One region of the Peribacillus sp. AS_2 genome, then DNA from elsewhere that is predicted to be linked to it. Evidence: riboswitches for the same ligand, from Rfam matches in the RefSeq annotation. Region 1 holds a riboswitch; each other region holds the start of a gene.
What was found. Region 1 has a riboswitch for S-adenosylmethionine ahead of OTG27_RS07225 (methionine biosynthesis PLP-dependent protein). Riboswitches for the same ligand answer to the same signal wherever they lie in the genome.

Region 1 (8,278 bases):
CATCACAACCCACCGCTTATCAGCCGTTCAGCACGCGGACAGGATTATCGTATTGGACAGCGGAAAGATCATCGAAGAGGGGACTCATGCGGATTTACTGCTGAATGATGGCTGGTATAGCGAGCAATATGAACGACAGCAGGTTGACGAAGGAACGGAGGTGAAGGCATGAAGGTCGTAAAGAAACTTTTTAATTATGCTGCCCTTTATAAAAAATTGATCATTGGCGCCCTGATCATGCTTGCTCTTTCGGTAGCGGCCGATTTAACGGGGCCTTTCGTTGCCAAGAAAATCATCGATTCACATATACTTGGCATCGAATCTTCCTGGCATGAAACAGGTAAAGGAAAAGATGCAGTTAAGTATGATGGAAGTTGGTATAAACGGGCTGATTACTTTTCAAAAGGTGAGAAGAAAGGCAGGGAAGTCCATGTTCTGCAGGTTGGCAATCAATTTGTCTTCGTAGATGAAGCTGTCCCTATAGATGGGCGCAGAACCTTGGAGAACCAATCATTGATCATCAAGAAAGACGGGAAAGAGCAACGTGCGCAAGCAGTGAAATTGACGAGTCAGGAAGTGATGGGGTTTTATCAACCGGAAATCCCGCGGATCATTAAGCTTGTGGCTTTTTATTTTAGCCTTGTCATCCTTTCCTCCATTTTTCAATATGGCCAGAGTTTTTATTTACAGAAAGCGGCGAACCGAATCATACAGAAGATGCGAAATGATATTTTTAGGCATATTTCCCGTCTGCCGATACGTTATTTTGATAATATGCCAGCGGGTAAAATTGTAGCCAGGGTCACTAATGATACGGAAGCGATCCGGGAATTATATGTAACCGTGCTCGCCAACTTCTTCTCGAGTACCATTAATATTTTCGGCGTTCTAATTGCTTTGTTTATTCTGGATCCACGAGTCGGTACCATTGGCCTTCTACTTATTCCGATCATCGTTATCTGGACGATGGTATACCGTAAATTCGCCTCGAAATATAATCACATCATTCGGGAACGGGTCAGCGATATTAATGGAATGATTAATGAATCCATTTCTGGTATGAGCATCATTCAGGCATTTGGACGTGAAAAGGAGACGAAGCAATCTTTTGAAAATCTGAACCGGGAGCATTTTTCCTATCAAAATAAAATGCTCCATTTGAATTCGTTGACGGGTGGAAACTTGATTGGCGTCATTAAGCTTTTGGCGCTGATGGCCTTCGTCTGGTATTTCGGCGGGATTTCCCTTACAGCGGGTTCGGCCATTTCCTTAGGGATGATGTATGCAATTGTTGATTTGATCAGCCGCCTGCTACATCCGCTTCACGGAATCGTCAATCAGTTCGCTAATCTTGAACAGGCGCTTGTTGCAGGGGAGAGGACGTTCAGCTTATTGGATGAGAAGGGATTGGCAGTCAGCGATGAAAACATATCCAGATACAAAGGAAACGTACAATTCGAAAATGTTTCTTTTGGTTATAAGGATAAAGAATATGTGTTAAGGGACATTTCCTTCTCCGCTAGACAGGGGGAAACGGTGGCTTTAGTTGGCCACACCGGTTCAGGAAAAAGCTCCATAATGAATTTATTATTCCGCTTTTATGACAGCAGTGAAGGTCAGATCAAAATCGATGGCAGAAATATATTGGATATCCCCCATCAGACGCTTAGGGAGCATATGGGGATCGTCCTTCAGGACCCCTATTTATTTACTGGCACCATCGCCTCCAATATCAGTCTCAATCATAAAGGCATCACAAGGGAAATGGTTGAAAAAGCATTAAGAGATGTCGGGGGGGACAAAGTGCTGAAGCATCTTCCTTTAGGGCTTGACGAGCCCGTGATCGAAAAAGGCGGAACGCTGTCTTCCGGACAGCGTCAGCTAATCTCTTTTGCCCGTGCCCTTGCATTCAATCCGGCCATATTGATCTTGGATGAAGCGACAGCAAGCATCGACACCGAAACCGAGGCAATTATCCAGGAGGGTATGGAAGTGCTGAAAAAAGGGAGAACGACCTTCATCATTGCACATAGGCTTTCCACGATAAAAAATGCCGACCAAATTCTTGTACTGGAAAAAGGGCGGATTGCTGAGCAAGGTACACATGAGGAATTAATGGAACTGAAAGGGAAGTACTATCAAATGTATGAACTGCAGGCAGGTCCGCATAAAGGCATGGCTGGCTGAACACAATGGAATAAGGGTAGATCATCTAGATTAAACTATAATGAAGGTACCGACTTTTGGTACCTTAAAGCATAATGGTTGATAATAGTAATCATTACGTTTAAGATATACCTATACTGACGATGAGGTGATAATAGTGAAACAAGAAATTCATCCCGATTATCAACAAGTGGTATTCATGGATACCAACAGTGGGTATAAATTTTTGGCAGGCTCCACTAAGACGTCCAATGAAACAATCGTTTGGGAAGACGGGCAAACATATCCTTTATTAAAAGTGGAAATCAGCTCGGATACGCACCCTTATTATACAGGAAAGCAGAAGTTTGCTGAAAAAGGCGGACGGGTGGATCGCTTCCTGGATAAATATAATATGAAGAAATGAGAGTTAGGCCATCGGGAAATCGATGGTCTTCTTTTTATTGATGGAATAAAAAAGGTGCCCATAAAATATGAGGCACCCATTACTTTAATCATTTTGCAGCAATTGCTTCCCCTTTGGCAATATTGACGAGGGCAGCTTCGAAGTCTTTGATTAAATCGTCCGGATTTTCCAGTCCGACAGAGAGGCGGAGCAAGCTATTCGTAATGCCTCGCTTTTCCCTTTCATCAGCAGGCATGGCCGCATGGGACATTTTGGCCGGGTAGGATAATATGGATTCTACCGCTCCCAGGCTTACGGCAAAAACAGGGAGCTCGACAGTGTTCACGAAGGAACGGAAGATTTCCTCACTTTCCAATTCAAATGAAAGGACCGCCCCTGCTCCGAGTGACTGGCCTTTCTGGATGGCGTGCTGTGGATGATCGGCTAGGCCGGGATAATACACTTTTTTCACCAAGGGCTGCTCCTTTAAGTAGGCTGCAATCTTTTCGGCCCCTTTTTGTGAATGTTCCATTCTAACTGACAAGGTTTTCAAGCCTCTCATTACGAGCCAGGCATCCTGAACACCAAGGACCGCTCCAAAGGAGTTTTGAAGTGAACCGAGTCTTGCCGCCAATTCCGGATCTTTCACGACCGCAAGCCCAGCTACCACATCACTATGTCCGGATAAAAACTTCGTCGCGCTATGAAGGACAACATCAGCGCCCAGATTCAGCGGTTTTTGCAATGCGGGCGTCAAGAATGTATTATCAACAAAACTTAAGGCACCGGCTTTTTTTGCGATATCACATACAGCTTGAATATCGGTCACTTTAAGTAAAGGATTTGAAGGCGTTTCAATGTATATGGCCCTGGTATTTGGCTGAACCGCCGCTTTGACACTTTCAAGGTCCGTCATGTCAACGAAGGTATGCTCAATATTGAAACGGTTCAAAACGCTTGTGACCATCCTGAACGTTCCGCCATACACATCTTCGGAAATGACGATATGATCCCCGGCAGACAATAGCAGGAAGGCTGTTGAAATGGCAGCCATACCTGATGAAAAGGCAAAGCCGTGAGTGCCTTCCTCAAGTTCGGCAATGATGTCTTCAAGTGCCTCGCGGGTTGGGTTCCCGCTTCTGCTGTAGTCATATTTACCGAATTGATCGATATCGGATTGATGGAAAGTCGATGCATGCTGGATGGGGACGCTCACACCGCCCGTTACCGGATCGAATTTATGTTGATTATGAAGTAATTTTGTTTCAAAGCTAAAATCATGATCTGTCATCGTAGTGCCTCCCTTTTTACATGTGCGAATGCTTGCTGCAAGTCACCAATCAAATCGTCGCTATCCTCGATGCCAACGGAGAAGCGGAGCAGTCGATTACAAACACCGTTTGCCGTTCTGACCTCAAGCGGTATATCGGCATGTGTTTGTGTGGCGGGATAGGTGATGAAGCTTTCAACCCCTCCCAGGCTTTCTGCAAAGGAAATTAATGAGAGCGATTGTAAAAATGGGTTGACCGCCGCTTCATCAATGATGCGGAAAGAAATCATGCCGCCTCGGCCCGGATACAATACGTCCGTAACACAATCATGCTCCGATAAGTATTCTACAAGTATCTTGGCATTCTTTTCATGACGCTCCATCCGCAATGCCAGGGTTTTCATTCCGCGCATCAACAGCCAAGAATCAAATGGGCTCAAGACAGCTCCAGTGCCATTATGATGGAAGGCAAGTGCATCACATAATTCAGCGCCGCTAGCAACGATCAGTCCAGCGAGCACATCATTATGACCACCGAGATACTTGGTTGCACTATGGATCACAATATCAGCTCCAAGCAAGATTGGTTGTTGAATAAGAGGCGTGTAAAAAGTGTTATCAACGATTAGCAATAAATTATATCGTTTAGCCAATGCGGCAACGGCGCTAATATCCGTTTGCTGCATAAGAGGGTTAGTGGGAGTTTCGATGAAGATGGCTTTCGTGTGAGGAGTGATGGCTTTTTCGATATCCTCCAAACAACAAGTGTTTACATAGTCACACTGCAATCCCCATTTTTTAAAACCTTGTTCTAACAGCCGATATGTACCGCCATAAAGATCTTCACTGACAATCCACGCATCCCCGGATTTAAAAAGGGCGAGTATAGTCGAGATGGCGGCCATTCCTGAACTGCAGGCATAGCCTTGGTCTCCTTTTTCCAGATCGGCGATGGATCGCTCCAATAGCTGGCGGGTAGGGTTACCTGTCCTTGTGTAGTCGAATCCCGTCGATTGACCGATTCCTTCGTGGCGAAAAGCTGTTGAAAAGTATACTGGCGGATTGACTGTTCCTGTCGCCGTTTCACTGCGATTTCCTAATTGAGCAAGATATGTTTCAGGTTTATACATGGTTTTCACTGCTCCTTTGAGTTAAATAAAATAAAAAAAAGTCTTCTTTAAGAAGAAGACTTTGATTAAGTAGGGACGAGTCATTCTTCTTATCTTCCAAGTTCATAAACTTGTGGAATTAGCACCTTTTCATTGGTTTGAAACAAATGAAGGTTGCTGAGGTGTCATCGGGCCATTCCCTCTACCTCTCTCGATAAGAGTTTAGATTATTCAATTTCTTTTGAATTTACTATATATACAAAACACTGTCAAGGACATTTTGGGGGTAATGATGTGTTGGTGTTCATGGCCAGGTCAATTGAAGCCTAGCGGTGCCTACACTTTATGTATCAAAAAAGAATATCCAAATTTTCATCAAAATATGAATGGCCTAGGATTTTTCAGAAATATGGAAAGGGTCAACGGGATATTTTTGCTTTAAAATAATAAAGTTTGTACAATGTATGGAGAGAAAGAATAATCCGACATTATTCATTTCATATGCAAAAATTCTTCAATGAATAGTGCAAACTTAGGAGGAGAACACATGGAATACAGAATCGAACGTGATACGATGGGTGAAGTGAAAGTTCCTGCTGATAAATATTGGGGAGCACAAACTGAGAGAAGCCGTAACAATTTCAAAATCGGTAATGAAAAAATGCCGATTGAATTGGTTCGTGCATTTGCATACGTTAAACAAGCTGCTGCAAAGGTGAACTATGATCTTGGCGATCTTTCCGAAGTTAAAAAGAACGCCATCGTCAAGATTTGCGGCGAAATCCTTGAAGGTACGCTTGATGAACATTTCCCGCTTGTAGTTTGGCAAACGGGAAGCGGTACGCAAAGTAATATGAATGTGAATGAAGTGGTCGCTAACAAAGGGAATGAATGGTTAAAAGAAAATGGTGAATCGGAAATCCTTCACCCGAATGATGATGTTAACAAGGCACAAAGCTCAAATGATACTTTCCCGACTGCCATGCATATTGCAGCCTTTATGGAAGTCGCTGAAAAATTGGTTCCTGCCATCAAAGCACTTCGTGATACATTCGATACAAAAGAAAAAGAATTTTGGGATGTCGTGAAAATCGGCCGGACACATCTTCAAGATGCTACACCCTTAACATTAGGACAAGAAATTTCCGGTTGGAAAGCGATGCTCGATAAAGACTTGGCGATGATTGAGGAAAGCAGCCAAAAACTATTGAACCTTGCTCTAGGCGGAACGGCTGTAGGAACCGGAATCAATACAAAGAAAGAATTCCCGGGACTTTCTGCCAAACAAATTGCAGCGGATACAGGATATCCTTTTGTCACATCTGATAATAAGTTCCATGCATTGACTAGCCATAACGAAATCGTCTACGCACACGGTGCTTTGAAAGCATTGGCGGCAGATTTAATGAAAATTGCGAACGATGTCAGATGGCTTGCAAGTGGACCGAGAAGCGGAATCGGAGAAATTGCCATTCCGGAAAACGAGCCGGGCAGCTCCATCATGCCAGGTAAAGTCAATCCGACCCAAAGTGAAGCGCTTACCATGATTGCGACACAAATCGTGGGTAACGATGCTACAATTGGCTTTGCAGCAAGCCAAGGTAACTTTGAATTGAATGTATTCAAACCAGTCATCATCTATAACTTCCTGCAAACAGTCAAATTATTGACGGAAGGCATTCATTCCTTCAACGATAATTGTGCGGTTGGCATCACTGCAAATGAAGATAAGATCAAAGAAAATGTAGAGCGTTCCCTTATGCTGGTAACAGCATTGAACCCGCATATCGGTTATGAAAAAGCAGCCAAGATCGCCAAAACTGCCTTCAAGGACAACTCCACGTTAAAAGAAGCGGCATTGAAACTGGAGTTCCTGACGGAAGATGAATTCAAAGCATGGGTCGATCCTGCTAACATGGTTAATAAATAATTGGATGGAAACACCCTCCCTCTAGCATTAGGGAGGGTGTTTCCATGTGTTAAAATACTGGAATCGACAAATACTGAAATCATAAGTATCTGGAACAGGAGGAAAAAACAATGTCTATATGCCCGCTTTGCAACGGTCTAAGAAAAATTCATGTGGATTGCCCGGAATGCGGCAGTGAACTTGAGGATAAAGGGAAATTCATGGATTATGCTGATGATTACAGTGCTTATATGGATATCGACATACTTAAAGAAAACGACGGATACCCTCAATCCCTTCAAAAAGGGCAATGTCCCCATCTCATGAAATGCCCTGAATGCGGACATGATGAAGTGGTATTGGTCCAGGAATGAATCGCCCTTTATTTTAATAAACGTAAAAAGACCCATAATGAATGGGTCTTTTCATGTTTAATTGGCAGATAACTTCATGCTTTCCTGCATCTGTTCATCTTCTTCAACTAAAATACGATGTTCGGTCCCTTTATCAAAAAAGTGCGCTTTATTCATGTCGAGGGCAAGTTCGATCTTTTCGCCTGCCTGGATAATGTTATTGGCATCGACCCTTGCAACGAAGTCCTGCCCCTCTAAAGTGGAGTAGAGCATGATCTCCGCGCCCATGAGTTCGGCTACATCAATTTGGGTCGTGAATGTAGTGTTAGGGGACTCCGTGAAATAAGCTCCTTCATTATGGAAATCTTCCGGACGGATTCCAAGGATTACATCTTTTCCGACATATCCTTGATCACGTAGCATTTTCATCTTAAATTCAGGTATTTCAAGCGTTTGTTCGCCTATTTTGATTGTGCCTTCTTTTAATGTTCCGGTAAAGAAGTTCATGGCAGGCGATCCGATAAAGCCGCCGACAAACACGTTTATTGGTTTCTCATAAACATCCTTTGGAGCACCGACCTGTTGGATGATACCATCTTTCATTACAACAAGACGTGTCGCCATGGTCATTGCCTCTGTTTGGTCATGTGTGACATATATCGTTGTGGTGTCGAGCCGTTTATGCAGTTTAGCTATTTCCGCGCGCATTTGAACCCGCAGTTTTGCGTCGAGATTGGATAATGGCTCATCCATCAAGAAAACTTTTGCGTCCCTTACAATTGCACGGCCAAGTGCAACACGCTGGCGCTGACCACCTGAAAGCGCTTTAGGTTTCCTGTTTAGCAGCTCTTCAAGTCCGAGAATCCTTGCCGCTTCATTTACTCTTTGCTTGATTTCAGCTTTTGGCGTTTTCCTGAGCTTTAATCCGAATGCCATATTGTCAAATACAGACATATGAGGATATAAGGCATAGTTCTGGAAAACCATCGCAATATCGCGATCTTTAGGGGGGACATCATTGACTCTCTTGCCGTCTATGTATAAATCCCCTTGGGAAATGTCTTCCAGTCCGGCAATCATCCTTAA
Region 2 (8,278 bases), on a different contig from region 1:
GGAGGGTCGATATGATCGTTCGAAGTTCGAAGTGAAGCGGAAGGAGAACAATTATCCTCTTATCATTTGTGGAAAGCAACATATTACCACTGTGAAAATTTACTAGTTATAACCAGTGTGGGCAGGGTATCAGAGTAGCATCCTGGTAAGGAGGGGGTTAGTTAAATATGTTTGGTCTCTCTGATATCATTAAATTTCTATTTTCCTTTTTTTTGATCATGCCGATCGTTACGCTGATACATTTGAGCGGGCATATTTTCTTTGTTACGCTCTTTGGGGGATCAGAAAAGAAAATCTTGATCGGGTGTGGCAATAAACTTTTCGCCTTTCGGAACATAGAGGTGAGGAAATATTATTTTTGGAATGGGACTTGCGAGTTCAAGGGATTGAAACATGATAATCGATTGACGAATACGCTGATATATTTAGGGGGGGCTATCTTTAATTTAGTCAGCATGCTGATCATATATAGCTTAGTGTATCAGAATATCCTGGACAGCTCGGTGATCTGGTATCAATTCATCTATTTTTCTTTCTACGTTATGTTTTTCTCCCTGTTTCCGATGTACTTCTCGGACGGATCGCCTAGTGATGGGAAGGCTGCGGAATTGGCCTTGAGGAACAAGCTGGAAGATAGGGTGACGGATGATATATTCGTGAAGAAAATGGAGGATGATGATGATGATAGCTGCAAGTAAAAAGGGAACGTCCAGATGGCCGTTCTTTTTTGTTTGCTTTCAGTTTTAGGGTTATAAGAATAAACCTAATCGGCACGCTTATATTGAAGCCGATTAGGTTGTTTGAATCCTGTAAATAAGTTTTAAAGTCTCCGTAAAATAATCATTCCCATACTTCTTTCGCTACATCAACGACGAATTTCAGTTTTTCCCATTGCTGTGCTTCGGTTAGCTTGTTGCCGTGATGGGTGGAGGCGAAGCCGCATTGAGGGCTTAAGCATAATTGTTCGAGCGGAACGAAGTGCGATGCTTCTTTAATGCGTGCCTTAACAGCTTCCTTGTCCTCGATTTCTCCATTTTTTGAAGTGACGGCACCCAGTACGACCCGTGCACCGCCATTTGGAATGTATTCCAATGGTTTGAAATCCCCTGAGCGTTGATCATCATATTCCAAGAAGAATCCATCCACTTTTTCTTTTGCCAATAAAGTTGGGGCGATACGGGCATAGCTTCCTTCAAATGCCCATGTCGACTGGTAGTTTCCGCGACATAGATGGGTAGTGACGATAAGGTCTTCTGGTTTGCCTTCCAATGCTCCATTAATGACCCGAAGTGCAAGATCAATTAATTGTTCCCTCGTATATTTTCCATCTTTGAACTGGAAATCCGGAGCTGAAAGTCTGGCAATATATACATCATCCAATTGAAGATAACGCACACCTGCTTCATAAAAGGCTTTCAAAGCATGCTGATAGGCGTTGATGATATCATTTGCATAGTCTTCAATATCAGGGTAGACGTCTTCATTATGAATGCCTGCAGCAAATAATTGATTCGGACTGGGGATTGTTTGCTTGGCAACGGCACGTCCGTTCACGATTTTGTTCAATTCAATGAAATCACGAATGAAGGGATGTTCAGGGTTGAATGAAACCTTCCCGGTATTGCGAACATTATATCTCTCTGTTTCGACACCATCGAATGTGAGGCCTTTTTCAGTTACATATCCCTCGATGCCATTTAAATGTTCGAGGAAGTCAAAGTGCCACCATGTTCGTCTGAATTCACCGTCCGTAACGGCCTCTAAACCAACTTCGATTTGTTTATCGACGATCCGATTGATTTCTTCAGTTTCAATTTCACGAAGCCTCTCAGCTGAAATGGTACCTTCCTTAAAGTCCTTCCTGGCAATATGTAAACGTTCCGGTCTTAATAAACTTCCGACGTGGTCGGCCCTGAATGGGGCTTTCGTTAATGTGATTGACATGTTGCATTCCTTCTTTCCTTTTAAAAATAAAGGCTCTTTTCGTAAAGATTGTTGTTTTTAAACGAAACTATTTAAGGTTGATTGGAGCGGAAGTGCGAGACTCCTGCGGGAGCAGCGGGAGAGGTGAGACCCCACAGGCGTTTACGCCGAGGAGGCTCACCGCCCGCCCCGCGGAAAGCGAGCATCTTGAGGGGAAATCAACCACAACCCACTACCTGGTAAATAGCAACAAAGTATGTGAAAACAGCCAAAATAAAAAACCTCTTCTTAAAAAATAAGAAGAGGTGTTGGCAACAAAGCTATATACTCTTCTTATCTTCAAGTTTTTAAACTTCTGGAATTAGCACAGTACAAGATCAGTCTGTTGCTGAGGCATCAAAGGGCCAGTCCCTCCACCTCTCTGGATAAGAGTTGTCTATTAAATTAACTATGACTATACAGGTAGTTTTTACGAAGGTCAAGGGGTGGAGCTGGAATATTTCGAATATACCGTTTATTAATCCGGGCTGAAATGTTAACGGCATCAGGGAATCCGGCATATGCTTTGAGTGGGGAGGGAATGCAAGGATGAGTCCATTCAAAAATGGCATACCGATTACGGTAACTGATGCCATGATAGAGAGAATCATAAAAATGAAATCATCTGGTCAGGAGATTAAAGTCGAAATTACGCCAAGGCATATTGTGCTTTCCGGAACGATGGAAGTGAAAAAAATGATGTTTAAGAAAAACGTGGCTTTCCGGATTACATTAAAACCGGTTCATGTGGAAAAAAGAACGATTTCATTTGAATTAGTCGAAATGGAACCAATTGACAGGGATTTCATCAACCAAAGGATATTTAACAGACCGCCATTTTTTGAATATGAAAAAAGAGCGATCAAAATGAATGTTAATGCTTGGAGCATCGTGAGAAAGATTCCCATTGGCACAATTAGATCGTATGAACTCGTCGAAGGTGCATTAAAAATGAAACTCTCTTTATGATTCAAGGGGATATTTTACATATATCCTTTGCCGCAATCTATAAAGGGTGTGAAAGGTATGATAGTGTTAAGGTTACATGGTTCATGAAAAAATGTGTTTGATAAATCAAGTTCTTTAAAATATACTAAATGACTTGAAGTTTTGAGTTTTTCTGGGAATGAGGAGGATGATGATGGATCAGAAGATTTTGCCTGCTTCAGCAAGCATGAAGGATTTTGAAAGATTTCTAGAAAGTTCCTATGAAATAGGTGTGTTTCTTGATTTGCATATCTCACAATTGAAAAATGTAAGTATGATGGCTAAGCAGCATAATAAGAAAATGATTTATCATGTCGATTTGATCCATGGCATAAGAAGTGATGAGTACGCGACAGAATTCATTTGTCAGGAATATAACCCCTATGGGCTGATTTCGACTAAATCAAGCGTTATATTGAAGGCGAAGCAAAAGGGGGTCATTGCCATCCAGCGAATCTTTTTAATAGACTCACATGCGCTTGAGAAAAGTTATAAGCTGGTGCAGAAAACCAAGCCGGATTATATCGAAGTATTGCCGGGCGCCATGCCATGGATGATAAAAGAAGTGAAGGAACGATTGCAGACACCGATTTTTGCAGGCGGCCTCATACGTACTTCGGATGAAGTCCTGAATGCCCTTGATGCCGGCGCCTCGTCAATCACCACTTCAAAAACTGAATTATGGGATATCGTCTAATAGGGAAAAATTGAAAAAAATTACAGAATAATAGATTAATTTTTCGCAAAATATTGACAGCGTTTTCATAACCTAGTATATTTTACAGTACAAGTTAATATATGTGACGGAGACTAGGAGATTCACAACAGATATATTCATAATTTTTTTATGAATATAGTTCTGCTGTGGATCTCCTTTTATTTGTTGGCAAGGTTTAAAAAATTATCAGGGGAGGGTTTTATCATGACTCCATTTTGGGGAGAAGTGTTAGGCACGATGATTTTAGTTTTATTCGGAGCAGGTATTGGGGCAGGTTCATCCTTAAAAGGTTCCTATGCAAAAGATGCCGGCTGGATCGTTATCACGATTGCGTGGGGATTGGCGGTTACCATGGGTGTTTTTGCAGTGGGTTCCATAAGCGGGGCGCATTTAAACCCGGCGGTCACAGTAGGTTTTGCCATTATTGGAGAATTTCCATGGAGTGATGTGCCCGGTTACATCGTTGCCCAGATGATTGGCGCGATACTCGGCGCAACTCTAGTATTCCTGCACTATTTGCCACACTGGAAAGCTACGGATGATCCAGGGGCGAAGCTTGGTGTATTCGCGACTTCACCTGCAATCCCGCACACATTTTCAAATCTATTAAGTGAGATGATTGGAACTTTCATCCTTATTCTTGGTCTATTATTTATAGGGGCCAATAATTTTACAGAGGGCCTAAACCCTTTCGCAGTCGGGTTATTGATTGTCGTGATCGGGATGTCACTTGGGGGAACGACAGGATACGCCATTAACCCGGCCCGCGACCTTGGGCCGCGCATCGCTCACTTTTTGCTGCCGATACCCGGTAAAGGAAATTCCAACTGGGGCTATTCATGGATTCCGGTCGTTGGACCGATTGTAGGGGGTTCACTAGGTGCCGTTTGTTATAAGGCATTCTTCATGGGGGAAATAACGGCAGGATTTTGGTCTGTTATAGGTGCAAGCCTGGTACTATTGATAGTAGCCTATGCTTTTGGTAAAAAACAGTCACATGAATTGGATAGCAGAAATATCGCTAGTTAATTAAAAGGAGGGGCATACACAATGGAAAAATACATTTTATCATTAGATCAAGGAACAACAAGTTCGAGGGCGATTTTATTTAATGAAAAGGGGGAAATCGTCCATTCCTCCCAAAAGGAATTCACACAGCATTTCCCTAAACCAGGCTGGGTCGAGCATAACGCCAATGAGATTTGGGGGTCGATCCTGGCGGTGATCGCCGGTGTACTATCTGAATCCAGTGTAAAGCCAGAGCAAATTGCTGGTATCGGGATCACCAACCAGCGTGAAACGGCAGTCGTTTGGGATAAGGAAACAGGTACGCCTGTCTATAATGCGATTGTATGGCAGTCCAGGCAAACAAGTGGAATCTGTGATGAGTTGAAGGAAAAGGGACTTAATGATTTATTCCGGGATAAAACGGGATTGTTGATAGATGCCTATTTTTCCGGAACGAAAGTGAAATGGATCCTCGATAATGTGGAAGGGGCGCGGCAAAAGGCGGATGAAGGCAAGCTGTTATTCGGTACCATCGATACTTGGCTGATCTGGAAGCTATCAGGAGGCAAGGCTCATGTAACGGACTATTCCAATGCATCCCGGACATTGATGTACAATATCCATGAACTGAAATGGGATGAAGAACTGCTTGAGATATTGACTGTACCAAAGTCGATGCTGCCGGAAGTGAGGCCTTCCTCTGAGGAATATGCACGTACGATCGAATATCATTTCTTCGGCCAATCGATTCCGATCGCCGGGGCAGCCGGTGATCAGCAGGCAGCATTATTCGGCCAAGCCTGCTTTAATGAAGGAATGGCTAAAAATACGTATGGAACAGGCTGTTTCATGCTCATGAATACAGGAACCAAGGCTGTCAGCTCCGAACACGGACTATTGACGACCCTTGCTTGGGGCTTGAATGGGAAGGTCGAATATGCACTGGAAGGCAGTATATTCGTAGCTGGCTCCGCCATCCAATGGCTCCGCGATGGCCTGCGGATGCTGCATGATGCCAAGGACAGCGAGGACTATGCAAAACGGGTGGAAAGTACGGATGGAGTATATGTGGTACCAGCTTTCGTAGGACTTGGAACTCCATATTGGGACAGCGAAGTGCGGGGAGCCGTTTTTGGTTTGACGCGCGGCACATCAAAAGAACATTTCATTCGCGCCACACTTGAATCACTTGCGTATCAAACGAAGGATGTCCTTGATGCAATGGAGGCGGATTCAGGAATCGAGCTGCAAACATTAAGAGTGGATGGCGGGGCAGTCAAGAATGACTTCTTGATGCAATTCCAGGGCGACTTATTACGTGTGCCCGTCGAGAGGCCGACCATAAACGAAACTACAGCATTAGGTGCTGCATACCTTGCAGGACTTGCTGTCGGGTATTGGAAGGATCAAGAAGAAATCTCCCGGCAATGGGCGGTAGACAAAACCTTTGAACCATCCATGGAAGAGCAAGAAAGTGAAAAATTATATGAAGGCTGGAAGAAAGCCGTACATGCCGCTATGGCATTTAAATAAAAAACAACATGAATTCTTTCTCAAATGAGCTGGAGTATGCTATAATGAAATCAAGTTAATAACTCGGCCGGAGAACAGGAGAGACCATGAATGCGTTATCGTTAATTCGATAATGTGCATTTATGGTCTCTTTTTTTGTTTTTAACGGCAGATTAGGGATATTAATATCTATATAACTTATGCGAACAAATGAACCAATTGAATATAATGACCGAATTCACGGTAAACGCAGAATTCACGAGTAAATGGCGCGAATTCACGAGTAAATCGTGTAAATTCACGAGTAAATGGCGCGAATTCACGAATAAACGCAGAATTCACGAGTAAAAGTGCAGAATTCACGAGTAAACCGTGAGAATTCACGAGTAAATCGTGTGAATTCACGAGTAAACGTAGAATTCACGATTAAAAGTGCAGAATTCACGAGGGGACAGCGCCAATTCATACAAAAAACAATAGAATGCAATACTTAAAGGAGGAGTCAGGCATGAGGTTTTCAAATATATATCGGGAAGAAACGGTCGAAACTCTGAAAAAAGAGAAATTTGATGTGGTTGTCATTGGTGGGGGAATTACCGGTGCAGGGATCGCTCTGGATGCAACGACCCGTGGGATGAAAGTGGCTTTGGTTGAAATGCAGGATTTTGCTGCTGGTACTTCAAGCCGCTCGACAAAACTTGTTCATGGCGGATTGCGGTATTTGAAGCAATTTGAAATAAAAATGGTTGCCGAGGTTGGTAAAGAGCGAGAAATCGTATATGAGAATGGACCGCATGTGACCACGCCGGAATGGATGCTGTTACCGATGCATAAAGGAGGCACCTTCGGGAAATTCAGTACTTCGATTGGGCTTCGAGTCTATGATTTCCTTGCAGGAGTTAAAAAATCTGAACGCAGGAAAATGCTTTCGGCGGATGAAACACTAAAACGGGAGCCTCTCGTTAAGAAAGAGGGACTGAAGGGCGGAGGCTACTATGTTGAATATCGGACAGATGATGCACGTCTTACGATTGAAGTCATGAAGGCGGCTGTCGATAAAGGTGCAACACCGATAAATTATACAAAAGTGGATAAATTGTTATATGAAAACGGTAAGGTGAACGGAGTCCAAGTGGCCGATTTGCTTTCAGGTGATGCTTATGAAATATACGCAGACAAAGTTATTAATGCAGCAGGTCCGTGGGTGGATTCCATTCGTGAGAAGGACCAATCGAAAAATGGGAAAACGCTGAAGTTATCCAAGGGTGTGCACGTGGTCATCGACCAATCGAGATTCCCGTTGAAGCAGGCGCTTTATTTTGATACGCCTGATGGCCGGATGATTTTTGCCATCCCGAGAGCAGGTAAAGCTTATGTAGGGACTACGGATACTTTTTATGATGGTGATCCTGCAGTGCCGACCGTTACTTCCGAAGACCGTGCCTATCTATTAAAGTCCATACATTATATGTTTCCAGAAGTGAACATTACGGATGATGATATCGAATCCAGCTGGGCTGGGGTAAGGCCGTTGATTCTTGAAGAAGGGAAAGATCCTTCTGAGATATCAAGGAAAGATGAAATCTGGGAGTCCGATTCTGGCCTTATCACGATTGCTGGTGGGAAATTGACCGGTTATCGCAAAATGGCCAAAACGACGGTCGACCTTTTGGCAGGGAAGCTAGCCCAGCAATCCAATAAAACTTATCCAGCCAGCAGCACGAAAGGCATGCCGATTTCCGGAGGGGATGTCGGGGGATCAAGAAACTTCTCCGATTATATCAAGCAACATGTTCAAATGGGAGTTGACTCAGGGCTCGCTGCAAAGGACGCCAAAGAGATATTGGCCATGTACGGGTCCAACGCACCTGTACTATTCGATATCGCCAAAAACGAAGGAGACGGAGGAGAGAACAGCGGTCTTCCAAAGAAATTGTTCGTACAGCTGAAATACGCAGTTGATCATGAAATGGCCGCGACCCCAGTGGATTTCTTTTTCCGCAGGACGGGGACACTGTTATTCGATATCGATTTAGTCCAAACGCATAAACATGCAGTGATCGATTATATGGCTGGAAATTTTGGATGGAC
Region 3 (8,278 bases), on a different contig from region 1:
ATTCTTTTTATATCCCGATCCAAAACGCGACTGTAAGCCTCGAATTCTTGACCAAGGCGAATCGGCACTGCGTCCTGAAGATGTGTGCGTCCCATTTTGATAACATGATCAAATTGTTTTGCTTTTTTCTTTAAAACCGTACTCATCTTGGTCATTGTTTGTAACAATTGCTCCAAAAGACGCAATGTTGATAAATGAATGGCAGTTGGGAATACGTCATTGGTTGATTGAGACATGTTAACATGGCTATTTGGGCTAACATGTACATAATCACCTTTATTGTGTCCCATAAGTTCTAACGCACGGTTGGCAACGATTTCATTAATATTCATATTCATCGATGTCCCCGCACCGCCTTGAATTGGGTCAACGATGAAATATTCATGCCACTTTCCATCGATCACTTCTTCAGAAGCTTTGACGATAGCGCTTCCAATACCATCATATAATCGTTTGGTATCCATATTCGCTAAAGCGGCCGCTTTTTTAATCATGGCCAGTGCACGAATCATTTCTTCATTGACTTTGTAACCGGTAATCGGAAAATTTTCCACTGCGCGTAAAGTTTGTATACCATAATAAACATCTGCTGGAATTTCCTTTTCCCCAAGAAAGTCTTTCTCGATTCGGTATGTTTTCTCTTCTATCAACATTTCCTCTTGCCCCTTTGTTTGTTCTAGAATGTAATGTCCTCTGCAATCGGTGTTTCCATCATTTCCTTCACTTTTTTAGGATCCTGCGTCTTCGCTAATATCCACATCAACTTAGGAACGATGGCTTCTGTATTCATATTCCTGGAACGAATGATGACATTCTTGTTCACTTTTCGTCCCACTTCGTAAATATCCATATCTTCCCCTTCTTCTAAGCATTGGGTAGTAATGACAACGGATATTCCACATTGTACTAACTCATTCAATTTCTCTAAAATGTTTCTTCCTTGAAATGGAATACCACCGCTTCCATAACTTTCAATTACGATTCCCCGACATTGATTTTTCAGGAAATCAAAGAATTCAGGCTTAATACCGGGATGCAGCTTGACTAAAGCAACATCAGTACATAGGGAAGCATCCAACTTAGCTTCCTTATTCTTTCGTGAATGAACTGGCTTTAGATACTCAATTTTATCTTTGAATATGGTCGCAATATAAGGATAGTTAATACTTTCAAACGAATCATAGCTTTTCGTTCTCAATTTAATGGCCCTCGTACCCTGAATGACTCTGCCATCAAAAACAACATATACTCCTCCAATATCTTCACAAGCAAACCGGATCGCATCAGAGATATTCCTTTTGGCATCTGTCTTTTTAAAGGCAATCGGGACCTGAGAACCAGTAATGACGATTGGTTTCCCTAAATCTTGTAACATATATGAGAGCGCAGCAGAAGTGTAAGCCATTGTATCTGTTCCATGGGTTATCACAAAGCCATCGTAATCATGGTAGTGCTTATGGATGGATTGTGCCATTTCTGTCCAATCTTCCGGCTGCATATTTGTACTATCAATATTCATCAAAGGCTTACTATCAATCTGACATAGTAAATCCAATCCCGGTAGGTGGCCTAAAATTTCGTCAGCTTTCATTTCTGGAACAAGTCCATTTTTTCCTTCTAACGATGCAATTGTACCACCTGTAGTAAGCAACATCAACTTCTTCATTTTTGATTTTAACTTTTCCAATATACTACCCCCTAATAAGCCTCCCTGTTTCACTATCATTCTAATATCTCAGAAAAGGATGTTTCCGCTGTAAATGTTCATGTAACGCGTACAACACATGTAATTATAGTCATGTTTCATAGTGAAATCAAGCGAAAGTTATTCATTACGCGTACACTTTTTTCAATATGATGTTATAATGGATTTATATAAAAGGAGAGTAATAATAATGATTTTAAATAGATTGACTACATTAAGGAAGTCCAAAAGATGGTCTTTGCAATATACCGCTGACAGGCTCGGAATCGCCAAAAGTACCTATGCCGGTTACGAATCGGGCCACCGCCGCCCTTCATTAGAAACGATTAATTTATTGGCAGGCTTATATGATACCTCAACTGATTACATTCTGGGTCGAGTAGATTATCAATCTAAGGATATGGATAATGAGTCGCCTCAAGTCATGGAATTAACGGATTTACCAGATATGAAGCTAGCTGTAGATGGAATTTCCCTTTCTGAAGAGGAAACGATTCAATTTATCGCTTTTATTAGAGCTAAACGGGAAGTGGAAATAAATCGCGATAAACAAAATGAAACATAGGCAGACATTGAGTTTAAACTGGTATTTGGTAAAAGAACCGTACTTCTTCAGCAGGTTCTTATACTGCCTGACATGTTCATTATAACTGTAATATACCGCGGCTTTCATCAATTAGGATAGTCGGTTCGCCCATTTTGACGGTTGCACGTAATTATTTCCGTGTTTGAAATTTAAATTTCATTAACTAATATATAGAAGATAGTCGGTTTTTTTAAAAAATCCCATCCATTTTCATTTTCTGTTGTCCTCTTTAGACTTATTCATTTTCCCTCTTTATTTGCAATGAAAGAAAAAACATGGAAAAGATCATGGTTTCCCCCGGTGAATTAATATCAAAAAAGAAGCAACATGAAGTGAGCGTTATGTCTTAATTCATGTGCTTCTATTATTGGAATCCTTAAAGAAATGGAAAATTCCTCAATATAATGTCTCAACAGATATGCTGCATTTCCATATTTTAAGGCATTTCATCTTCTTTTTCCCTATTCTTGAAAGCTTCATGAGTGACAATATCCTCAATCTGTTCATACTGGCGGCTGTGTTCCTTCTCTTCGCTAATTCTATTATTGGGTAAATTTCCTGGATGTCCTTTTTCTTTATGATTAAAATTTTTACCACGACTCATAACTCATTCTCTCCTTTCCATTCATTGTTTGTCTAGTTTTCCCAAGCACGAAAAAAATATGATTTAATTTCTCTTTTTACAGTTTTTGCAAAAGGGTTGGTTTACCTGTAATTTTCAGCTGATCTTGTGCGACTTATTTCTGAAGTGCCAAGAAATTAATAATTCAATCCTTTCAAATTACTCGAATCTGAATAAAGAGCTCAAAAAGAACAGGAACCGCCAGATTCCTGTTCTTTTTGTTTATAGGTTTCCCGACTACTTACATATTTAATAACAATATTTTTGATAACAAAAAATGCTAGGAGAACGTTACCACGGAAGGTCGCCACTTTCTTGAAATGCCAGCAATATGATGTGGAGCGGTTCTGCAACATCCTCCAATTATATTTGCCCCCGCATGGTGCCAATCTTCAGATTTCACATCGAGCCTATTACATGATTCTGGACCATGCCATGTTTTAGTTTCTGGATTATATGATTCACCGGAATTCGGATAAACGATAATTGGTTTATGCGTGTTTGCACGCAACACCTGTATGGCTTCCGTGATAACTGATACAGGCGCACAGTTGATGCCAATTGCGGCAATTTGCTCACTGTCCCCAAACAATCTGGCACACTCCTCCAGCAATGTGCCGTCACTTATCGCTTTTTCATTTTTCAAAGAAAAAGACAGCCAAGCATAAACTTCTGGATAATCTTTCAATAATGAATGTAATACTTTTGCTTCTTGCAGGGAAGGAATCGTTTCAAATGCTAAAATGTCAGCTCCTGCTTCAATCAAAGCTGATATTCGTGAGCGATGAAATGCCTCCAAAGTTTCATCTGAAACACCATAATTCCCAACATACTCTGAACCATCTGCAAGATAAGCCCCATAAGGTCCAACTGATGCAGCAACCAATGGCTTAGGTCTAATCGTTTGATATTCTTCCTTCCAAAAGTCATCTCTTGCTTTTCTTGCTAGTAAAACCGTTTTCCTGATTAGATCCAATGCCTCTTTTTCTTGTATTCCGCGGAGGGCGAAACCTTCAACCGTTGCTTGATAGCTTGCCGTTATCGCACAGTCAGCACCAGCTCGAAAGTAGTCAGAGTGCACCTGGTAAATCACTTCTGGATTTTCAAGTAATACTCGTGCAGACCACAGGGGATCGTCCAAATCACACCCATGACTTTCAAGCTCTGTAGCTAAAGCTCCGTCCAAAATCATAACTGAATGACCTTGTAAAATTGCTTCAATTGGGTTAATTTTATTTTTCATGGTCTACTCCTCTTTTCTTTATGGTTTGTGTCAGATAATAACTTCCATAGCAAAACAAAATAAACGGAATGCCACAATATAGTGCTATTCTTTGTGTAGGATCAAATGCAATTCCTATGCAAGAAGCAAGACATAGCATAAATGAAACGATTGGTACGAATGGATATAATGGTGTATGATAAGCCAAATCATTAACTGAGTTTCCTTCGTTTATATATCGTCTGCGAAATAGAAACTGTGACGCGCTAATACTCATCCAAACTATAACCACGGCTAGTCCAGAAATGGATACAAGCACTATATATACAGTATCCGGCGCAATAATACTCGAGAAAAGTGCTAAAACACCGCCCAGCATACTGAAAAGGACTGCATTTAAGGGAACACCCCGTTTTGTCAATTTTGCAAATATTGGTGAAATAGTTTTCTTATCTGCAAGTGACCAAAGCATCCTGGATGAGGCATATAGTCCTGAGTTCGCAGCGGACAAAATGGCAGTTAATATAACAAAGTTCATAATATCCGCTGCATATGGCACTCCAATTCGTTCTAGAACGGCAACAAAGGGGCTCTCTAATACGCTTGCATCCGAAACAGGCAATAATGCGGATAAAACAACGATGGTACCGACAAAAAAGATAATCAATCTCCATAATGTCATACGGATTGCCTTTGGAATCGTTTTTTTCGGATTCACAGTTTCTCCAGCTGCAACTCCGATTAATTCAGTTCCAGAAAATGCAAAATTCACCGCGAGCATCGTCATTAGAATGGCAAAAGCACCATTTGGAAATAAACCTGCACTTGTAACATTGGAAAATAACGGAGCTGATTGTGCGTTAATCATTGGAATGAAACCTATCATTGCCGCAGCTCCCAGAATAATGAATATTACAATAGCAAATACCTTTATAGACGCAAACCAGAATTCGGATTCAGCGAAAAACTTAACGGTCCACGCATTTAATGCCAAAACCAAAATGGCAAATAGAGCACTCCATACCCAGACACTGATTGATGGAAACCATCGCTGCATCAACAATCCTGCAGCCGTGAATTCCGAACCTAGTGCAACAGTCCAGGTTAGCCAATACAACCAGGCTACTGTATACCCTGTCCCTGGTCCGATGTATTTGGTTGCGTAACTATGAAACGCACCAGTCTCGGGCATATGCACTGATAGTTCACCTAGACATAGCATGACTAGATAAACCACTAATGCACCAATCAGATACGAAAGGATGGTTCCGAACGGACCAGCCTGTTGAATCGTATAACCCGAACTTAAGAATAAACCAGTTCCAATCACCCCGCCAAGCGATAGCATTATTATATGCCGTGCTTGCATTTGCCTTTGAAAATCATGCTTCCTTTTGTTATCCATTCTTACTCTCCTTAATCTTGCATCCAGAAAAAACGAAAACGCACTCTAAAAAAGAGTGCGTTACTGACAAATAAACACGTACGGTCTTATCTATCAAGGTTTCACCCCCTGGAATTAGCACAGTGTCTTTGTAGACCTGTTGCTGAGGTTTCATAGGGCCAGTCCCTCCACCTCTCTGGATAAGAAATTATTTTTTTATAACTTTATCAATCTATGAAAAATTTGTCAAGTTTTGTTTCGGAATGTAAAGACTTCCTTTTAAATGCTAACGATCATGGCGTCTGCGGCATTAATATTAAAAGGCTGCTTATTTTTGGAACAAGCGCTAAGCTTATTATAATGGCAAATAAAACTAACCGGGGTCATTTTGGTCTTAAAAATGGCAACATCTTAAAAGATGTCGCCATTTTTTTCTTTTTCCTTAAGGACGTTCTATTTCAAATAATTCCCCTAGTTTTGTATAAGTATGACCTGCTAATCTTGCTACAGGTTTTAGCCCTTTCGGGTCAATACGGCCATTATGGTAAATATCTTGCTCTATATGATAGCAGACTATTTTCCCTATCAGTAAATCACAACCAGGTTCATTCTTGGAACCTGCCAACGGAATCGATTGCTCTAATGTACATTCAAAACGCACCTTTGCTTCTTCCAATCCTGGTACGGATACCCTATCACTAACAGCCAGCGTGAAATTAGTAAGACCCAATTCACTTTCTTCAGATGGGAGTTCCTTGGCCGTTCGATTTGCATCAGCAACATTATTTTCGTCAGTGATATGAACAACGAACTCACCTGTTTGAATTGCATTTCGGGCTGTATCCTTTGAAACTCCTTCTTTCCGTTGAACAGAAATGGAAATCATCGGAGGATTTGAACTGACTATGTTAAAAAAGCTGAACGGCGCTATATTGATTGTACCGGTTTCGGATTGTGTCGTAACCAGCGCTATAGGTCTCGGTATAATGCTTCCAGTCAAAAACTTATAATTATCCCGTTCAGTCAGACTTTCAGGGTTAACAGAAATCATCTTCATTCCCCCTCATTCTTTTAAAAAGTTCTTTTGAAACCATGAACCTGCTGCATCAACCTCTGAACGTGTCAACTGATGACCGTAATTTTCCCACTGAACTTCAACTGTAGCGCCAGCTTGCTGTAAAAGTTGATTAAGTTCATCAGTTTCTTCTGCAGGGCAAATCGGATCGTTTTTACCTGCAGCTATAAATACAGGTATATCTGAAAGGGACGGCAAAGCAATCCCTCGTCTTGGAACCATTGGATGATGAAGAATCGCTCCTTGTAAGGCCCCTTCGTAATGGAACAGCAAACTTGCCGCTATATTTGCACCATTGGAATAACCTAATGCCACCACTCTGTCACGGTCGAAGTCATATTTTCCGGACGCTGATTCCAAGAAGTCATAAAGCTCCTTCGTTCGGAAAATCAAATCCTCTTCATCAAAAACCCCTTCAGCTAACCGTCGGAAAAAACGGGGCATTCCATTTTCAAGTACATTTCCCCGTACGCTCAGTACGGACGAACCCGGTGAAACCATTTCGGATAATGGCAAGAGATCTGTTTCCGTTCCTCCAGTGCCATGTAACAGCAGTAGTAACGGAGCTTCTGGATTACTTCCTTTTTGAAAAATATGTTTCATCATTTATCCTCCTCTAGTACTCTCGGCACTGCCGGCAGTAACGTTTTTTCCATAACTTCCCGCTTTTCTTCCAACCATGGCGGCAGCATTAATTTACTGCCCATCGTTTCTTTCGTTTCATCATGAGCAAAGCCAGGTGGATCTGTGGCTACTTCAAAGAGTATGCCTCCATCTTCCCTGAAATAAATGGCATTGAAGTATTGTCGGTCTGTAAAGGGTGTCACACCATAGCCATGGTTACCGATATGCTCCCTCCATTCTTTATGATCTTCATTATCGCTCGCACGCCATGCAATGTGATGGACAGTTCCCACTCCGATTTTACCGTTTGGTAAAACCGTTTTTTTAACATCGATCAAATTGCCGATATCCGATGTGGATTTGAAGCGGATGAAATCGCCCTCTTCCCCAACCTTTTGAAGGCCCATCACTTCCTCTAAAAGTTCCATCGTTTTGATCGGTTTTGATGTAAATAATACAGCTCCGCCGAAACCCTTGACCGCCTTATCAGCTGGTACACCCCCGAATGACCACTCGCTATTTTTACCTTCTTTACGCTCAACCAGTTCAAGTTGCAAACCATGTGGGTCTTGGAACTCAAGATATTCCTCACCGAAACGTGAAACCTTTTCAAAGTCTATATTAAATTTACCCAAACGATTTTCCCAGAAGCCCATTGAACCCTCCGGAACGGCATATGTTGTAATCCCCACTTGTCCGGAGCCAATTGCCCCTCGGTATGCCTCAGGCCAAGGAAAGAAAGTGATGATTGTGCCCGGTGAACCGGATTCATCTCCGAAATATAAATGATAGGTGCCTGGATCATCAAAATTAACGGTTTTCTTCACCATACGCATTCCCAATACTCCAGCATAAAAATCCACATTCTCTTGAGGATTGCCTACAATTGCGGTTATATGATGTATCCCTGCATTTTGCTTTTGCATGCCGATTACTTCCTTTCCCGTTGATTAATTAGTTGATTTTGTATTAAGTGGTTTTAAATTCGATTCAATATCCTTTCTTTTCGATTCCAAAAAAGGTGGCAGGGCAAGGTTCTCACCTAGATGCTGCTCAGCTT
Region 4 (8,278 bases), on a different contig from region 1:
TTTACAACAAGTAAAAGATGATAATTTTATGGATGAACTAGTTAAGTTTGATGGTGGTCAGGAAACTCAGGATGCTATCCATGATTATCTCGGCAAATACGGAATGCGATGTGCTGGAGAAATCGATATTACTAAAACCCGTTGGAGCGAAAAACCAACTACACTTGTCCCCGTGATTCTAAGTAATATCAAAAACTTTGAGCCTAATGCCAGCAATCTGAAATTTGAGCAAGGGCGACAGGAAGCTTTGAAAAAAGAACTAGAGATATTAGATCGATTGAAGCAATTACCGGATGGTGAACAAAAAGCCAAAGAAACAAAACGAATGATCAGTCTAATCCGGAATTTCATCGGTTATCGGGAATATCCAAAATACGGCATGGTTAACCGCTACTTCGTTTATAAGCAGTCTTTACTCAAGGAAGCCGAACAACTCGTACAAGCCAACGTTATTCATGAAAAAGAAGATATATATTATCTCACTTTTGAAGAACTTCATGAAGTCGTACGAACAAATAAACTAGATTACCAGATGATCAGCAAACGAAAAGACGAGTACAGATTATATGAAAAACTTACTCCACCACGTGTTATCACGTCTGATGGTGAAATCATTGTAGGGGAGTATAAACGAGACAATCTCATGGCCGATGCTATTGTAGGTCTACCGGTTTCTTCCGGAATTATAGAGGGCAGAGCACGCGTCATCCTAAACATGGAAGATGTAGATCTAGAAGATGGAGATATACTGGTTACAACCTTCACCGATCCTAGCTGGACACCATTATTTGTATCCATAAAAGGACTCGTCACCGAAGTTGGCGGGCTGATGACCCATGGAGCAGTCATCGCACGTGAATATGGCTTACCTGCCGTTGTCGGTGTGGTAAATGCCACCAAGCTGATAAAAGATGGGCAACGTATTCGAGTAAATGGAACAGAAGGTTATATAGAAATACTATAATTCTTTACATTTCTATCATAAAGAAGAACATTCGAATTAGGAGAATCATTGAAATCATGATGCTTTGCGGTTTTTTGGCAAAGCCCCCTGTCACTAGGTCATATAAGGGGGCAGTAACTGAAAATTGATAGGCCTTCTGTTAAAGGTCGCTTTTATATGATGCCAAAGCCCAATTTCTCGCTTACAACACCGAGAAATTGGGCTTTTTGTGGATTTTATTTATAGGCAAAATCGATACTCCCTTGCTAAATCTACTGGCTTGAGCAGCAATGTCAAACGGATACAAGGAGATATTCTCCAACAGATATATCTGTCAATATCATAAATGTACGTTGACCTTCTATAGAAATATTAAATTTTTGTATTGGTAATTATACATTATCTCTATTATAATTTTTAAGAAAGATATTTCGGAATTTTTAAAATAAAGGAGAAATTATGTATACTCACCCGACTTTAAAATATTGGAATGGAAGAATTGATTCCCAAACTGACCTGGACAGCTTCAGATACCACCAAAGAGTGCGCTTGGCACCCATTTCGGAATTAGCCACCTCTTCCAATGCATCACGAACTTTTGGACTGATTGGCTTTAAATGTGATGAAGGCGTCAAAAGGAATAAAGGCAGGGTTGGTGCTGCCGAGGGTCCTGATCATATTAGGCAATCGTTGGCAAAATTACCTTGTCATTTACCTTCCCAAACCGAGCTGGTGGATGCTGGCGATGTAATATGTGAAAGTACAGAGATGGAAGCCGCCCAATCTCAACTGGGATCAGCTGTTGCCCGGATTTTGGAGAGTAAAGCGATTCCTATCATACTTGGGGGAGGTCACGAAACCCTGTATGGCCATTATCTTGGGATTAGGAAATCCATTGGACCAAAAGCTAGACTAGGGATTATTAATATTGACGCTCACTTTGATATGAGACCTTATGAAAATGAAACTTCATCTGGCACGATGTTTAAGCAGATTTTGGACGAAGATCAAAGTTGTGGCTATTTATGTGTCGGAATTCAGAAGCAGGGGAATACGAAGGCACTGTTTGAAACTGCAGAGAAGAGTAATGTCAACTACATATTGGAAGAAGATTTGTCATTATACGAAATGGATGAAACGAAGCGGAGGATAAATGAATTCGCTAAGGAAAATGACTATATCATGCTTACATTATGTACGGATGTTATTGATTCAGCCTACGCACCTGGGGTAAGTGCACCATCGCCGTTTGGACTGGATCCGAAATTGGTCCGTGCCATTATTAGGCATATCGTATCGAATGAAAAGATCCTCTCATTTGATATCTCTGAAGTGAACCCTTCATTGGACGAAAATAATAAGACCGTTACATTGGCAGGGCATTTAATAAATGAGGTTTTGCTGCATTTTAAATAATGGACATGGGATGGCGGCAAATCCAATTCGGTCTTCCCAGAAAGAGCGTTTCTTTTCGTATCGACTGTTGGGGCCTTCCTTAATGTTATCTCCCAATTTTGAAGCGAAAAACCTTTAAAGCCCCCAGACTGTCCATGAATATTCATGGACAGTTTTTTGCGCCTCCTTCACAAGGATTCATGGTCCTTGCATTGCTTCGTTCAACTAACCATTTAAAGTATAAAGGCATGTGGATTTCCATGCCTCTGCTAAGTTCAATACTGATACTTGTGGGTTTTTGGTTTATAATAACAACCATCTAGCCTTTTGAGGAGGGATTCCATGAATGAATATAAAGTAACGGTCAGGAATGGCAGTACCTTAATCTTGTCGGAAATCATTAAAGCTGAAGATGAAAGAGAAGTCCTTGGCACCCTTTTGATTTCCAGCGAATTATTTAATCAACCATTTACTGATATCAGGATTTTAGAACGCTGATTTGTGACTGCCCGTTCCATTTGATACACTGTAATAAATCTTAATACGGTGGCGATATTATGTGTGGACGTTTCACTCTTTTCACTGACATAGAAGAAATAAAAGAACGGTTTGATATTCAAGGGTCATTTGATGAGGAATACCAATTCAGCTACAATATTGCTCCCTCCCAATCCGTGCTCTCCGTCATTAATGACGGGGTAAGGAACCGGCTTGGATTTCTTCGGTGGGGACTCATTCCTTTCTGGGCAAAAGACGAAAAAGCGGGCTACAAAATGATCAATGCCAGAGCGGAAACCATTGCTGAGAAAGCAAGCTTCAGGAATGCGTATAGGAAGAAGAGATGCATGATAATCGCTGACTCTTTTTATGAATGGAAGAAGACACCAGAAAGAAAAATACCGATGCGTATAAAACTGAAGAATCATGCTCCATTTGGAATGGCCGGCCTCTGGGAATCCTGGAAATCTCCTGAAGGCATCAGCATCTATTCGTGCTCCGTTATAACAACTGTGCCAAATGAGCTAATGACCAGCATTCATGACCGCATGCCTGTCATCCTAAAACCAGAAGATGAAAAAGATTGGTTGAATCCTTCCATTAATGATCCTGCATATCTGCAAAAGTATTTAAAATCATTCGATTCGGAACAGATGGAAGCATTTGAAGTATCGACTGATGTGAACTCGACTAAAAATAATTCACCTAACCTAATCCAACAAATTTGCTGAGAAGTCATTAGACCTCTCAGAATGTAGACAACTCGATGAAGATCGAGTTTGTCTGCATTTTTTTTATGGTTTTTACAATTTGAACGTTGCCTCCAGGCACTCGCTTTTCCCCCAGGAGCCTCGCACACCCGCTCCAATCAACTTAGATCTCTTTATAAACAGTAAGGAGTGCATGTGAAACACTTTAAAAATTAACCCTTGCGAAAATAGACAAAATGCTGTACTGTTATATTTGCTTTTCAAAACGACTTTCGATGTCACGAACTCAGGCAAGTTTCCAGCGTGGTACTTTTCTGGCAGGCATCGTAATTTTTAAATAATTATATAATGTAATCTTCTTATCAAGAGAGACGGAGGGACTGGCCCGAAGATGTCTCGGCAGCGGACTTAAATGGAGTGCTGTGCCAAATCCAGCAGGTTGATTTTCGCCTGAAAGATAAGGAGGGTGTTTTTTATAAATTAAAAGACCTCTTCTTGTTATTAAATAGAAGGGGTCTTTTTTTATGCCAGTTTTTTGCTACAGCTCCATGACTGAAAAATCAGGTAGGTTCAAATTGGAGTTATTTGCGAAAACTGTTAATAGAATAAGAGCTGTGACACATGTCGCGGGAAAAATAAAAAGAGGTGTACATCATGAGTGCAAACAATAAAGGGAATCCATGGGCATTGATCCCATTTGTCGTATTTTTAATTTTATTTATTGGATCCGGAATCATCACTAAAGATTTTTATTCATTTCCGGTGATTGTAGCGATTTCCATTGCATCGGCAGCTGCATTGGCGATGAATCGGAAAGAGACATTCAATGAAAAGGTTGATATCTTCTGTAAAGGTGCCGGTGACGCCAATATTATGTTAATGGTAATCATTTTCCTTTTAGCAGGCGCTTTTTCTGAAGTTGCCAATGGTATGGGGGCAGTTGAATCAACAGTCAATCTTGCCTTAGCTGTTTTTCCCCAAAATCTATTAATGGTAGGGATTTTCATCATCGCTTGTTTCATTTCACTATCCATGGGGACAAGCATGGGAACGATTGTTGCCCTGGCACCTATCGGGGTTGGAATTAGTGAACAAACTGATATTTCACTTGCCCTTTCAATGGCAGCCGTTATTGGTGGTGCGATGTTTGGGGATAACCTTTCATTCATTTCAGATACGACAATCGCTGCTGTTCGAACTCAGGGAACGAAAATGAAGGATAAGTTTAAAGTGAATTTTTTCATCGTTTTACCTGCAGCCATCATCACATGTGCCATCCTAGGAATTTTAACGATGGGTGAACAAGCTGACATTTCCCAACAGTCTTATGATTGGGTGAAGATTCTTCCGTATCTTTGCGTATTGGTCACTGCATTGGCAGGAGTCAATGTGTTCTTGGTCCTTTCCATCGGAATCGTATTTGCAGGAATCATCGGCTTGGCAGATGGTAGTTATCAACCGTTGGGTGTCATTCAAAAAGTTGGAGAAGGAATGGCGGGAATGTATGAAATCTCCTTCCTTGCCATTTTAATTGCAGGTATGGTAGCTGTAATCAAACATAATGGTGGTATCGATTTTCTACTCCACCTTGTGACACGAAATAGCAAATCGAAAAAAGGGGCGGAATTCAGCATTGCGGGGCTTGTTGGTTTGACAAATCTTTCAACGGCAAATAACACGATTTCGATTATCATTGCCGGGCCACTTGCCAAAAATATTGCTGAAAAATATGGGATTGATCCGCGGAAATCGGCGAGCGTCCTTGACATTTTTGCATGTTGTATCCAAGGGTTGATCCCATATGGAGCACAACTGCTTGTTGCAGCAGGGGTAGCAAAGATTTCACCGATAAGCATCTTGCCATATTCATATTACCCAATCCTGATTGGAATTTGTGGCGTCATTGCCATCCTGATTGGTTTTCCACGGTTTCAGCCGGGAAATGATGAAATGAAGAAACGTACCTCTTAAAAAGAGAATATAATAATAAAACACCCTGAATCATTGGATTCAGGGTGTTTTCTGTATGGTAAATACATTTATATAGTTTCAATCATTTTTCAATTTTTCTGCTTAATTCCGGTCCAAATTAGTGATGGTAGTGTGTGCGACACCTGTCATGAATAGAGGACAACACCAACTAAACCGGAAAGAATAATTACATAGGCTGGATGCCAGCGTAATTTCATTAGGGCAAATAACGATAAACCAAATACGAGTAATAAGCTTATCGTATGCCATGAAAAGTTCACGGCTATCATATGATTGGAAAGTGCTAAACTGATCGCTGCAAAGATGATCAAACTAGTGACAATCGGTCTTAATCCATAAAACATGGATTGAACCACAGGATAATGATTCAATTTGCTGAAAAATGTGGCTATAACGGTTACGAATATAATGGCAGGAAGCAAGATTCCTAGAGCAGATGATATGGCTCCTGCTAACCCAGCAGTCGAATAGCCAACGAGAATGGCACTATTGGCGGTGACAGGTCCTGGGGACATCCCGGAAATGGCGATTATATCGGTGAATTCCTGCGTTGTCATCCATCCATGCTGTGAGACTTCCGATTCTATTACGGGAATCATGGCGTATCCGCCTCCGAAAGATACAAAGCCGATAATAAAGAAGGTGCTAAACAACTCCCACAATTCCATCATTCCATCACATGCTTTCTTAAAAATTAGTTAGTCCCTATTTTGTGTTACCTATATGCCAGCACCCATGAAAGGTTCGAAATCATTTTCTTCTATTTTCCTATCTTTTTTGTCCATCTTGACATCGTAACCTAATTTTCTCTTAATGGAGATGGTCACAATACCGGCTAGGGCTCCTGCTAATATAACCATCACAGGGTGAAGAAAGAAGAGGACGGGAATTCCTGCTATTAAAATACAGAAAGTTGATTTGTCTACAACTGCGGTTTTTCCTATCTTGATAGCCGCATAGGCGATGATGGCTACTATGGAAACTCTGATCGATATGAATGCGGATTCTACCTTCGGATTATCCTGAATGAAAAAATACACAATGCCCAGGAGCAGAACAATTAAAAAGGTAGGTAATGAAACACCGATCATGGCTGCCATTGCCCCCTTCATTCCGGCAATTCGATGGCCGATAAAGGTGGCGGAGTTAATGGCGACAGCTCCCGGTACGGACTGAGATAAAGCAAAAACATCCGTAACTTCTTCGCTTTTCATCCATTTTCTCTTTTCGACCACTTCATTTTCGATTAAAGGGATCATCGCAAACCCGCCTCCGAATGTGACAGGTGCTATTTTAAAAAAGGTCCAAAATAATTGGAATAGAGTTTTCCATTGTCCTTTCATTGACATCAGTCACTTCCTTTGCATGCTTTGTTAATTCTTATCATTAACATATCAAAGAAAAAGGGCTGGGTAAATTGCAACAAAATCATCGGGTATAACAAAACGTTATACCCAGAAGATTTATCCGTTTTATAAAGAATGCCGCCAAAAATTGAATAGCCTTAGAATGTATCTCACTATTTTCATTTCACCATTTACCTAATGATGCTATCATTTTAATAAACTATCTAAAAACATGGAGGTCGTTTTCTTGAAATTGGAAAATCTGAAAATGTTTTGTTTAGTGGTGGATGAAGGAAGCATAAGCCAGGCAGCGAGGTTAAGTTTCTTATCACAGCCCGCTGTAACACGGCAGATCCATCAACTGGAAAATTATTATAACACTTTGTTATTCGACCGTGAGGAAGGAAGGCTTAGAGTTACAGAAGCAGGAAAGCTGTTATACCCTTTTGCTAAAGCCATAGTAAATGACTTCAACCATTCAAAAGAAGTGATTCAGCAATCGACGGGGAAGTACAATGCAAATCTCATAGTAGGGGCTTCCTTGACTATCGGCGAGTATTTGTTGCCGAGCTTGCTTGGGAGATTCAAAAAACAACAGCCAGAAATAAAAGTGACATTGACGATTAAAAATACGCCCCGGGTTCTGGAGGATCTTTCAAACGATGTCATTGATTTGGCCTTGGTGGAAGGACTTGTGGAAAACACCGATTTTATTGTAGACAAGTTCGCCGAAGACGAATTGATATTGGTATGTCCATCCGACCACCCATGGAAAGACAGAAAAGAAATTCAGCTAGAGGAATTGGGAAATGAAAGGATGATTTGGCGTGAATCTATTTCCGGAACACGGCTTATCGTAGAAAATATGCTACGGGAGCATGGGGTTTTAGAAAAAATTGAAAGCTACATGGAGATTGGCAGTACACAAGCGATAAAAAGTGCGGTTGAAGCCGGACTTGGAATCAGCATTTTGCCAAGGTTGACAGTGGCCAGAGAATTGGAGCAGGGCTTTTTGCGGGAAGTGGATATATACAGAATAAATATGGCAAGAAATTTATGGCTAGTCAGGAAAAACAAGCGTTTTAATAAAATAGGGGTGTCTAAATTTGTTGATTTTCTTCAATAAGGATGGGACGCTGCCTTTGTTCACTTATACAATTGGCAGCGTTTTCAGTTTCGTGATTAACGGCGTGGCCCCGGCAGCTAGCAAAAGTCATGGTAAATTGAATATACAGCATTGATTATAAAAGCTCTTCTCTATCGGGAAGGGCATTTTGTATTTGGTTGTTCAGTCTTCGGTTAGACAAACAAAGGGATTAATGGGCATAATAAAAAATATAATGATGGTTCGGAGATGATATAGCGTGGAGTTAAAGGAAATAAAGAAGCTCGCC

Region 2: another riboswitch for S-adenosylmethionine. It lies ahead of OTG27_RS02710 (5-methyltetrahydropteroyltriglutamate--homocysteine S-methyltransferase); the one in region 1 lies ahead of OTG27_RS07225 (methionine biosynthesis PLP-dependent protein).
Region 3: another riboswitch for S-adenosylmethionine. It lies ahead of mmuP (S-methylmethionine permease); the one in region 1 lies ahead of OTG27_RS07225 (methionine biosynthesis PLP-dependent protein).
Region 4: another riboswitch for S-adenosylmethionine. It lies ahead of OTG27_RS20375 (Na+/H+ antiporter NhaC family protein); the one in region 1 lies ahead of OTG27_RS07225 (methionine biosynthesis PLP-dependent protein).

The regions. Positions count from the first base shown of each region.
Region 1 covers NZ_JAPTGA010000003.1:356,262-364,539, forward strand. Annotated here, with positions in the region: gene OTG27_RS07205 (ABC transporter ATP-binding protein) at 1-172, shown strand, start outside; gene OTG27_RS07210 (ABC transporter ATP-binding protein) at 169-2,187, shown strand; gene OTG27_RS07215 (type B 50S ribosomal protein L31) at 2,324-2,572, shown strand; gene metC (cystathionine beta-lyase) at 2,661-3,842, opposite strand; gene OTG27_RS07225 (methionine biosynthesis PLP-dependent protein) at 3,839-4,951, opposite strand; SAM riboswitch class I at 5,038-5,151, opposite strand; gene fumC (class II fumarate hydratase) at 5,478-6,860, shown strand; gene OTG27_RS07235 (hypothetical protein) at 6,971-7,213, shown strand; gene OTG27_RS07240 (ABC transporter ATP-binding protein) at 7,271-8,278, opposite strand, start outside.
Region 2 covers NZ_JAPTGA010000001.1:563,324-571,601, forward strand. Annotated here, with positions in the region: gene OTG27_RS02705 (hypothetical protein) at 168-698, shown strand; gene OTG27_RS02710 (5-methyltetrahydropteroyltriglutamate--homocysteine S-methyltransferase) at 841-1,944, opposite strand; SAM riboswitch class I at 2,254-2,355, opposite strand; gene OTG27_RS02715 (hypothetical protein) at 2,512-2,931, shown strand; gene OTG27_RS02720 (glycerol-3-phosphate responsive antiterminator) at 3,098-3,646, shown strand; gene OTG27_RS02725 (MIP/aquaporin family protein) at 3,872-4,696, shown strand; gene glpK (glycerol kinase GlpK) at 4,718-6,208, shown strand; gene OTG27_RS02735 (hypothetical protein) at 6,386-6,571, opposite strand; gene OTG27_RS02740 (glycerol-3-phosphate dehydrogenase/oxidase) at 6,696-8,278, shown strand, end outside.
Region 3 covers NZ_JAPTGA010000015.1:98,437-106,714, forward strand. Annotated here, with positions in the region: gene aspA (aspartate ammonia-lyase) at 1-653, opposite strand, end outside; gene OTG27_RS22115 (asparaginase) at 677-1,666, opposite strand; gene OTG27_RS22120 (helix-turn-helix domain-containing protein) at 1,896-2,270, shown strand; gene OTG27_RS22125 (hypothetical protein) at 2,728-2,895, opposite strand; gene mmuM (homocysteine S-methyltransferase) at 3,194-4,156, opposite strand; gene mmuP (S-methylmethionine permease) at 4,146-5,540, opposite strand; SAM riboswitch class I at 5,624-5,726, opposite strand; gene OTG27_RS22140 (flavin reductase family protein) at 5,962-6,570, opposite strand; gene OTG27_RS22145 (alpha/beta hydrolase) at 6,583-7,197, opposite strand; gene OTG27_RS22150 (ring-cleaving dioxygenase) at 7,197-8,144, opposite strand; gene OTG27_RS22155 (ring-cleaving dioxygenase) at 8,169-8,278, opposite strand, start outside.
Region 4 covers NZ_JAPTGA010000012.1:146,882-155,159, forward strand. Annotated here, with positions in the region: gene ppsA (phosphoenolpyruvate synthase) at 1-964, shown strand, start outside; gene hutG (formimidoylglutamase) at 1,403-2,359, shown strand; gene OTG27_RS20365 (hypothetical protein) at 2,681-2,836, shown strand; gene OTG27_RS20370 (SOS response-associated peptidase) at 2,896-3,567, shown strand; SAM riboswitch class I at 3,903-4,010, shown strand; gene OTG27_RS20375 (Na+/H+ antiporter NhaC family protein) at 4,201-5,517, shown strand; gene OTG27_RS20380 (chromate transporter) at 5,664-6,209, opposite strand; gene OTG27_RS20385 (chromate transporter) at 6,258-6,887, opposite strand; gene OTG27_RS20390 (LysR family transcriptional regulator) at 7,132-8,010, shown strand; partial or broken gene OTG27_RS26595 (transposase) at 8,249-8,278, shown strand, end outside.